Regions from separate parts of the Ruegeria sp. BF8 genome, predicted to be linked through region 2. Evidence: riboswitches for the same ligand, from Rfam matches in the RefSeq annotation. Region 2 holds a riboswitch; each other region holds the start of a gene.
What was found. A riboswitch is a leader RNA that binds a small molecule or an ion and turns the genes downstream of it on or off. The one in region 2 is predicted to bind cobalamin.

Region 1 (3,253 bases), on a different contig from region 2:
CGCGCCTTCGTCGCCCAGGAACTCGATACCAGCTGTCGCGCCATCACTGTAGGCAATACAATTCCACGGAGCCCGATCCTCTCCAACCCCAACGGTAACTTGTGTTCCAGCCTCGCTGAACGCGGATGAGAGCACGACCACTTGCGAATTGTTTGTTGTTTTGGCCACGTCTCGCAGACACGCCTGTTGGGCGGGGGTCAGTTCGGCAGGTGCGCTTGACGTGCTGGTGTCGTCACACGCCGCTAGCAGTACGAAACACGTCGCGCCTGAAATCATCATAGCTTTGTTAATCATTTTCTTCTCCTCACAGATTTGTTGATACTTTTGGAATAGGTGGTCTTATTTTGCGCGCTCACGTCTAAGCGGTCCCCGATTTTGCGGCCAATGACATGGCTGGCAGACAGATATTCTGCCGATCCCCGGGACCGTGAACAAAGCGTGCTGATGTTATGACATTATGGGTAAAAACCGGTGCGAACTTTCGCGGAAGGGTTCGTAAATTTAATCCCGGCACTGCGTCCTCCCAACGCTGATCTTCGTAAAATGCCTTCCGACCGCCAGCACTCACTCCAGCAGTCGGAAGGGCCCGACGAAACGGGCGACAGCGACAACAACGGAGGTAAAGCTAAAGTTGTGTCGAATTCGTATGTTTGAATCAATCACAGGATAAATCAATGATTTTTCCGCGCGTAAATTTTGTACGCTTTCCAACGATAGGCTTCTGCATTCAAAGGGAAAAGGCGAGGCCGCTCACGGAGGCTTGGCAGTCGGCCCGCTTGCGCCGCCGTGTTTCGGGACCTTCCGAGCTATCTTAATCCAGTTGGTCAAAACGACGTGATTCGCGGCCCGGTCTGTCGCTCAGGTGGTGCCGAAGGGTCGCCTGGATACCTCCATTACGCACCCGCCCAGAACGTCGTTGACAGTGCAACCCGACTCATGGATGAGATTTGCGCTGATGGTTCCCGATCGTTTCGGCGGTCGGGCAAAAGGGAATACGGTGCGGCGCCGTTCTGACGCCAATTCCGTGACTGCCCCCGCAACTGTAGGCGGTGTGCGACCCCCGGATGCCACTGGGCCGATAGGTCTGGGAAGGCGGGGCAAGCCATACATCGCGAGTCAGGAGACCTGCCATCATCAAACGCAACTCAACCCGGGCGGGGTGTCCCGGAAGGAGGCCAAGATGGCATTTTCGGCTTGCGCCGCTGACATGACTGGTTCCCTTTCCGTCCCGCGATTTCGCGGAGGGCGAAGTGAGCCGACAATCAACACATCACATCACGGTTTGCCTATCTTGCCGACCCAAGGGCGCAGCCGTACGCCCCGGGCCTGACCTGATCGGACGATTGCGCGCCGCGCTGGCCGAAGACGACGGTTTGGCAGGTTTTGACGTTTCCGGTGCGGCCTGCATGGCCGGGTGCACCCGACCCTGTACCGTCGCCTATCACGCGCCGGGCAAGGCATCTTACCTGTTTGGCGGCCTGACGTCTGAAGAGACCGGGGCATTGGTGGAATTCGCCCGGCTGTACCAGCAGTTGCGCGATGGATGGTGCAGCTCGGTCGACCGCCCGGCCGGGCTTCGCCACGCGACGCTGGCCCGCATTCCAGCCGCGATGGCTGCGTCTTCGGAAAATGCGGATTGCGCCTCATGAGCGCGCCTTTGCTGTCGGTGGATACCGTCACCTGGGCGCCGCGAAAACGAGCGCCGTTGGTGCTGCACGAGACCAGTTTTGCGCTGATGCGCGGGCAGGTCATGGGGGTTGTGGGGCCGAACGGTGCCGGCAAGACAACCCTTCTGCGGATGATCTACGGCTATCACCGTCCGTCCTCGGGCGACATTCTGGTGGACGGCGTGTCCGTCAAAAGAATGGCCCCCCGGGCGCTGGCGCGTCAGGTTGCCGCCGTGCTGCAGGAGCAGCCCTCGGATTTCGCGCTGACCGTGCGCGACGTCGTGGCGTTGGGACGTGTGCCGCACCGGTTAGGCCTGTCCACGCCCGGCAGTCGTGACCACCAGATCATCGAGTCCGCGCTTCACCGAATGGATCTGCACGGGTTTGCCGACCGTGGGCTGGCCACTCTGTCCGGCGGCGAGCGTCAGCGTGTGATGGTCGCCCGCGCCCTTGCCCAAGAGCCCCGGATTCTTGTGCTGGACGAGCCTACCAACCACCTGGACATCCGCAACCAGCTAGAGGTGTTGCGGCTGATCCGGGACCTCGACCTGACGATCGTCACCTCGCTGCACGATCTGAACCTGGCCGCCGATGTCTGCGACCGTGTTCTGATTCTGAAGAACGGTCGACCCTGCGGCTTTGGCCCAACCCAGACAGTGCTGAGTGACAGGCTTGTCTCTGACACGTTCGATGTCACCGCCCGGCAAGAGCAACTCAGCCTCAGTCACAAACCTCACCTGACCTATCAACTCCCCAATCCCCAACCAGAAGGAAGCTTGGAATGAAACCGACCACCCTAGTCCTGGGCTTGGCTTTGGCCGCCAATACCGCGATCGCGGAAACCACCATGCAAAGTTGCAATCGAACCGTCACCTTTGACGAACCGCCCAAGGCGGCGATCTCGAACGACGTGAACCTGACGGAAATGATGCTGGTGCTGGGCCTGGCCGACCGAATGGTGGGATATACCGGCATTTCCGGCTGGAAGACGTTGGACGAGGACATGCGCGCCGGAGTGCAGCAGCTGCCCGAGCTGTCGGCCAAGTATCCCAGCAAAGAGGTGCTGGTCGGCGCAGATGCCGATTTCTATTTCGCGGGCTGGAACTACGGGATGAAAGTGGGTGGCGAGGTGACGCCAGAGACGCTCGAACCTTTCGGGATCAAAGTCTACGAACTGACTGAAAGCTGCATCCATATCGGCGACAAGCCCAAAGCCAGCATGAGCGACATGTACAACGATCTTCTGAACCTCGGTCGTATCTTCGGTGTCGAAGACAGGGCGCAAAAGCTGGTCCAGGGATATAAGGCCGAACTTGCTGAGATCACATTCAGCCTGAATCCTTCGGACGAACCGCTGCGTGTCTTTGTCTATGACAGCGGCGAGGATACGCCGTTCACTGCCGGCCGCTATGCCATGCCGACCGCTCTGATCGAGGCCGCAGGCGGCGTCAACATCATGGATGATTTCGAGAAAAGCTGGGCGACCGTCACCTGGGAGGAAGTCGTCGATCGCAACCCCGAAGTCATTGTGATCGTCAATTATGGCGACGTCGCCGCCGAGCAGAAGCGGGACTTCATGGTCAATA
Region 2 (3,253 bases):
GACCCGGCGGCTGACCGCGCGGCGCGTGCAGTTCGTCACCGGCCACGATGTCAGCGGGAAGCTTCCCGAGGACTTAAACCTGCCCGCGCTGGCCGACCCGGGTGCGACGACGGTGGTGTTCATGGGCAAGCGCACCTTTCCACTGCTAGCCGGCGCGCTGCACGCGCATGGGCTGCCGCTGGATACCCCCGCGCTGATGGCCGAGTCGGTCTCGACGCCTGAGCAGTCGCTGCACCGGTCCACCGTCGGTGCCTTGGCCGAGCGCCTGGGTTCCGAGATCGGCACCGCGCCAGCGCTGATCCTTTATGGTCCGCTGGCGGAGTTCGACGATGATTGATCTGGTCTTGATCGGGATCGGCACCGGCAACCCGGACCACGTGACCTTTCAGGGCGCGCAGGCGATCCGCGCGGCCGATCTGATCCTGATCCCGCGCAAGGGCGCCAACAAGGCCGATCTGGCCGGCGTGCGCGAGGAAATCATCCGCAAGGTCACCGGCACACCGCCCCAAATCGCCTATTTCGACATCCCCGAGCGCCGGTCGCAAGATGGCTACCTGCGCGGCGTGGATGAATGGCACGACGCGATCGCCCTGCGCTGGCAGGAGGCGATGGCCCGGCACCCCGACGCGCGCACCGTCGCCCTGCTGATCTGGGGCGACCCGTCGCTCTATGACAGTTCGCTGCGAATCGCGGCGCGGCTGGACCCGCAGCCGAACACCACGGTGATCCCCGGCATCACGGCGCTGCAGGCGCTGACGGCGGCCCATGCCATGCCAATCAACGAGATCGGCGCGCCTTATCTGGTCACCACCGGCCGGCGCATCCGCGACGAGGGCTGGCCCAGCGACGCCGATACGGTTGCGGTGATGCTGGATGGCGAATGTTCGTTCCAGATGCTGGACATGGCCGATTTTGACATCTGGTGGGGGGCTTACGTGGGTATGCCCGAGCAGACCCTGATCAAAGGTCCGCTGGCCGATGTGGCCGATGAGATCCTGCGCACCCGCACCGAGGCCCGCGCCTGGCACGGGTGGATCATGGATATCTATGTTCTGAAAAAGCGCGGGAATTGACGCGAAAGGTCGCAAATGGCGATTGCGCCACAGCGGCATTCACGTCTAAATGGACGGGTCTGGTCCTGCCGGAGACATCCGGATGCTAAGAGGGAATTTGGTGCGGCCTGCGCGCAGGTCAAATCCGAAGCCGCCCCCGCGACTGTAAGCGGTGAGCCCTGTTCAACCAGCCACTCCCGATCCGTTCGGGGGGAAGGCGAACAGAGGCGCTGACCCGCAAGCCAGGAGACCTGCCAGGCGAACAATGAAACACCGGCCGTCGGGTGCGGCGGCACAGGAGGACAGAAAATGACGACACAAACGCAAACCGCATCAACGGCACGCGCTGGCATTCTTTCGGCAGTGTTCGCGGCAGCTCTGGGCCTGGGGATCATCACCCTGGCCGGTCACGTTCAGGCATCGGCGCTGCATGACGCCGCCCATGACGTGCGCCACGCAACCGGCTTCCCCTGCCACTAAACCAATGTTCAGTCGCATTCTGACCAGCGCGTTGTTCGCTGGTGCTGCAGCCGGGTTGATCGTCGCCCTGCTGCAGTTGGTATTCGTGCAGCCCGTGTTGCTGCATGCTGAACTGTATGAATCCGGAGAGCTGGTGCATTTCGGAGCCGAGGCCGTCTCGGCCCATCCCGAGCTGCCGGGCATGTTCTCGGACCTGACCCGCGACGGGTTGAGCGTGGTGTTCACCATGCTGACCTATACCGGCTATGCGCTGGTTCTGGTCGCCCTGATGTCGCTGGCCGAGGCGCAAGGCCACCCGGTTGACGGGCGCACGGGCGTGCTATGGGGGCTTGCCGGTTTCATCGCCTTTCACCTGGCGCCGGGCTTCACCCTGGCCCCCGAGGTTCCGGGCGTTGCAGCAGCCGATGTGTTTGCGCGGCAGATCTGGTGGTGGGCAACCGTCGCGGCCGCTGGTGTGGCCATGTGGCTGATCGCCTTTGGCGGCGGCATCGTCAGCTATCTGGTTGCGGCCGTGCTGCTGATGGCCCCGCACCTGATCGGCGCGCCGGAACCCGACGTGTTCACCGGGCCGGTTCCGACCGAGATCGGGGCCCTGTTCGCCGCACGCGCCTTCGGAGTGGGCCTTGTGGCCTGGGTGCTGCTGGGTTCGTTTGCCGGGTATTTCTGGCAAAGCGAGGGCAAGCGCGTCGAAGCCGCGGCCTGATCCCCGAAATCCCACGACCCGCCGGCGCTCAACCGGCAGGTCATTTGCTTTTCAAGGAAACACGATGACACGCTCGCTTGCTCTTTTCGCGATCGGTCTGGTCTTTGGCGGGGGCGCCGGGTTCGTGCTGGCCGCGGCCAACGGCGTCACCTTCGACGGCCACGACCATGCCGACCCCGCCCAACATGGCGGCCATCACGCCGAGGCCATGGCCCATGACCATAGCACCGCCATCAACCTGCCCGCCGGACCGGACGCGCCGGGGCTGGAGATCGCCGTCTCCCCCGACCCGATGGCGGGTTGGAACCTGCATGTGATGCCAAAAAACTTCCGCTTCTCGCCGGAGAACGCCTCGCTGGACAACAAGCCCGGCGAAGGCCATGCGCATGTCTATGTAAACGGCGTCAAGCTGGCCCGGCTTTATGGCAACTGGATGCACATTTCGGACCTGCCCAAGGGCGACACTACCATCGAGGTCTCGCTGAACGCCAACAGCCACAGCCCGCTGGCCGTGGATGGGGTGCCGGTCAGCGCCTCGGTCACGGTTCAGGTGGACTGAAACGCGGGGATCCGCGCCCGCAGACACAAGCGAAGCCGCCCGCACGGCCGGGCGTCTTCGATCCAGCCATTCGGGCTGTTCAGAATGGTCCGGCAGGTCGCCGCAATGTCATCGGCATCGGCAACCGGATCGATCCCCGAAAACACGTAGGACGCCAGGCTTTCCCCCTGCATCGCCACCACGGTCGGCTCGTCGCAGCCGCTGAAACAGGCGTGCTCGGCGATCTCGATCTGCCCGTCCAGTCCCGCAGCGCGCAGGGCGTCCGATACGGCCTGACGCTCGGCCGGCAAGTCGCGCTCGCCCGCGCAGCTGCTGCAGATCAAAACACGCATGCCACTCGCCTGCCTTTTCCGTTTCACACTGTCGCTTGTGCGGGTTTCGCACCCCCGGCGCAAGCCCGCCACCCACGATATTGTGACTGTACGCACCCGGGAATTCGGGAAGACTTGGGCCAACCAC
Region 3 (3,253 bases), on a different contig from region 2:
GAGACCCAATGCGTGATTTCGGCCAGATCGCGCAACACCGCCAGCGGGTCGGCGCCCTCGGCATATTGCGCGCCCAGTTCGGTCAGGGCCCCGGCCGCATCGCCGCGCACGATCATGTCCATCAGGTCCAGCACGCGGCCCCGGTCGGCCAGTCCCAGCATCGCGCGCACCTGGTCGGCGGTGGTTTCGCCGGCACCATGGCTGATTGCCTGATCCAGCAGCGAGGTCGCATCCCGGGCCGAGCCTTCGGCGGCGCGGGTGATCAGTGCCAGCGCGTCATCCGAGATTTCCGCGCCCTCGGCGGTGGCGATCTTGCGCAGCAGGCCGATCATCACTTCGGGCTCGATCCGGCGCAGGTCGAACCGTTGGCAGCGCGACAGCACGGTGACCGGAACCTTGCGGATCTCGGTCGTGGCGAAGATGAATTTCACATGCTCGGGCGGTTCCTCCAGCGTTTTCAACAGCGCGTTGAAGGCGCTGGTCGACAGCATGTGGACTTCGTCGATGATGTAGATCTTGTACCGCGCGCTGGCGGCGCGATAGCGCACGCTGTCGATGATCTCTCGGATGTCGTTCACGCCGGTGCGGCTGGCGGCGTCCATTTCCAGCACGTCCACATGGCGACCTTCCATGATGGCCACGCAATGCTCGCACTGGCCGCAGGGTTCGGTCGTTGGGCCGCCATTGCCGTCGGGTCCGATGCAGTTCATGCCCTTGGCGATGATCCGGGCCGTGGTCGTCTTGCCGGTGCCGCGGATGCCGGTCATGATGAAGGCCTGCGCGATCCGGTCCGCCTCGAACGCGTTTTTCAGCGTGCGCACCATGGCATCCTGACCGACCAGGTCGGCAAAGGTTTCCGGGCGGTATTTTCGGGCGAGAACCTGATAGGCGGGGCTGGACTGTGTGGTCATGTCTGCTCTGACGGATTCGTACTGACGATGCAGGGTAGAGTTCCAGGTGCCCCGCGTCCACAGCACCGGTGCAGGTTTTTCGCTTTGGCGAGCGCGCGGTGTGAGGCATACTGCGCGGATCAAGTTCAATCAGCCAGTTTCGGGGGGAACGTCTGATGACAAATCTTGTGGTTCATGCATTGCAGGTGGGCGGCGGTACGCTGGCCCTGACCTCGGTTCCCGGCGGTGGCGGCGACTATGAGGGAGACCTGGACCTGATTTCAGCCTGGGCGCCGGGGCTGGTGATTTCGATGACAACCCTTGCCGAACTGGTTTCTGTGGGTGCGGGCGAATTGGGCTGTGACATTCATCGGCGCGCTTGTCGGTGGGCGCATCTTCCGGTCGCCGACTTCTCGGCGCCGTCGACCGAGATATCCGGCCGATGGCCCGAAGTCAGCGCCGCCGCCCGCCATGCGCTGTCGGGCGGCGGGCGGGTACTGGTCCACTGCCGGGGCGGTTGTGGGCGGTCTGGCATGGTTGTTCTGCGCTTGATGATCGAGAGCGGCGAGCAGCCGGAACAGGCCCTGAAACGCCTGCGGGCCGTACGCCCCTGCGCGGTTGAGACTGATGCTCAGATGGACTGGGCCGTCGCCCCAGCGCGCGAGGCACTGGCGACCTGACATTCAGGCGGTTGCGCGGAACTCGCGCTCGGCCCTGACCACGGGCATGATCGCCGTGGCCTGCAGCATCGCACAGGGTCGATCACTGATGACCTGCGCAGGCAGGGCGTCGCTCTGGTCGTCAAACAGCATGTCGGCGTAGGTATCAAGGCAGTCGGACGGGATGTCGGCGGCCGCTCCGCAATACACGCGGATCCGTTCGGGACGTGCATCGAACCGCGCCGTGCAGCCATGTTCGCAATGGGCCAGTTCGCTACTGCCTTCCACTTGGAAGTCGGGGGATGTAGCGGCCTGCGCCGTCGCCATTGCCTGCGCGATGGCCCGTGCCATGCGCGCCAATGCCGGGCAGGTCTTTCCGGTGCGCTGGCAGATGGTTGCCGCGAATTCATGGGTATCGGTCTTCCAAATCATGTTGCGCCCTCCGCGCGCTGGGCGAGGTGGATTTGGACAGACGCCGGTTTCAAGGCCAGACCCTGCCCGGACACCCCGTCCGAGTTTCGGTTTCACGTTTGATGGCAGGTCTCCTGACTTGCGGGTCTTTGCTTTGCCGACCTTCCCAACCTTGCGGTCAGTGGTATTTAGGCATCGCTCTCCGCCTACAGTTGCGGGGGCAGTCGCGGCCTTGGTCCGCTCCGGAGTTCCGGGTTGGACCGCACCGTGTTCCCTTTTCATCCCGGACCGAAACGGCACGGGAACCATCCACTCATCGCTAGCGGTGTATCCGGGATCGAGTCAAGACGGTTTCAGCCCGGTTGCCGGAGTGAGTTCCAAGGGAACAGATCAGGCAGTCTGCGCAGCACATTCGAATCCCTGCGGGCACGGGCCAATTGCCAGCCGCCTTGCATCACGATGAACAGGGTGTCCGCAGCATTTTCAGGGTCGGAAACTCCGAACCGCGCGGCGTGGTTTCGAACTTCGATGATCCAGCTTTCATACAGACGGTCGGCATGTTCCCGAAACGCGCGGTTGTCGGGGCTTTCGAACAGGGTGGCGGCGATCGGGCAGGTCTCCCATTGGGCCGAGGTGTCGAACAGCTTCGCGATCTTGTGGCACAGGGTGGTGACCCCGTCGCGAAAATCCGCGGCGTCGTCGAATGCCGCAGCGATCATGCTCAACATCCCGTCCGAGGCCCAACTGGCCGCCGCCAGGGCCAGATCCGGCTTGCCCTTTGGAAAATGGTGATAAAGCGAACCCTTGGGGGCTTGCGCTTCGGCCAGCAATTCCGCCAGACCGACACCGTTATAGCCCGAGCGCTGGAACAGTCGGGCGGCAGTCACGATCAGGCGATCTTTGGTGTTTGGTGGACGTTGGGTCATGCAGGCCAAATATTGACAGGCCTAGACCAATTGGTCCAGACACAAAGTATTAGACCGATCGGTCCAGAGTGTTTGGAGGCAAAGATGTTGGATTCGCAGCACGCGGTTGACGTGGAAGACTTTAAGTTTCCGTCGGGCCAGACCCAGCTGGCGGCGCGGCTTTACACTCCGGCGGTCGAGCCGCAAACCGTTGTTGTGCTGAACGGCGCAACGGGAGTGCCACGTGACTACTATCAGCACTTTGCTCGCTGGCTGGCCGCCGAGCGCGGTATGGCTTGCCTGACATATGATTACCGGGATTTCGAGCATTCGCTGACCGAGCGGCTGAAAGACTCGAAGGCCACGATGGCGGACTGGGCGCTGATCG

Region 1: linked by a shared signal. The riboswitch ahead of ACR0LD_RS15005 (DUF1636 family protein) and the one ahead of ACR0LD_RS01835 (CbtB domain-containing protein) in region 2 are both predicted to bind cobalamin.
Region 3: linked by a shared signal. The riboswitch ahead of ACR0LD_RS13290 (hypothetical protein) and the one ahead of ACR0LD_RS01835 (CbtB domain-containing protein) in region 2 are both predicted to bind cobalamin.

What each region holds. Positions count from the first base shown of each region.
Region 1 is NZ_JBQFTL010000004.1:274,210-277,462, reverse strand. It holds gene ACR0LD_RS15010 (hypothetical protein) at 1-294, opposite strand, end outside; cobalamin riboswitch at 940-1,147, shown strand; gene ACR0LD_RS15005 (DUF1636 family protein) at 1,251-1,649, shown strand; gene ACR0LD_RS15000 (ABC transporter ATP-binding protein) at 1,646-2,452, shown strand; gene ACR0LD_RS14995 (ABC transporter substrate-binding protein) at 2,449-3,253, shown strand, end outside.
Region 2 is NZ_JBQFTL010000001.1:380,353-383,605, reverse strand. It holds gene cobA (uroporphyrinogen-III C-methyltransferase) at 1-337, shown strand, start outside; gene cobF (precorrin-6A synthase (deacetylating)) at 330-1,073, shown strand; cobalamin riboswitch at 1,117-1,325, shown strand; gene ACR0LD_RS01835 (CbtB domain-containing protein) at 1,362-1,532, shown strand; gene ACR0LD_RS01830 (CbtA family protein) at 1,537-2,235, shown strand; gene ACR0LD_RS01825 (hypothetical protein) at 2,300-2,794, shown strand; gene ACR0LD_RS01820 (DUF1636 family protein) at 2,782-3,126, opposite strand.
Region 3 is NZ_JBQFTL010000003.1:539,396-542,648, forward strand. It holds gene ACR0LD_RS13280 (DNA polymerase III subunit gamma/tau) at 1-911, opposite strand, end outside; gene ACR0LD_RS13285 (protein-tyrosine phosphatase family protein) at 1,067-1,570, shown strand; gene ACR0LD_RS13290 (hypothetical protein) at 1,574-1,981, opposite strand; cobalamin riboswitch at 2,068-2,285, opposite strand; gene ACR0LD_RS13295 (TetR/AcrR family transcriptional regulator) at 2,314-2,847, opposite strand; gene ACR0LD_RS13300 (alpha/beta hydrolase family protein) at 2,971-3,253, shown strand, end outside.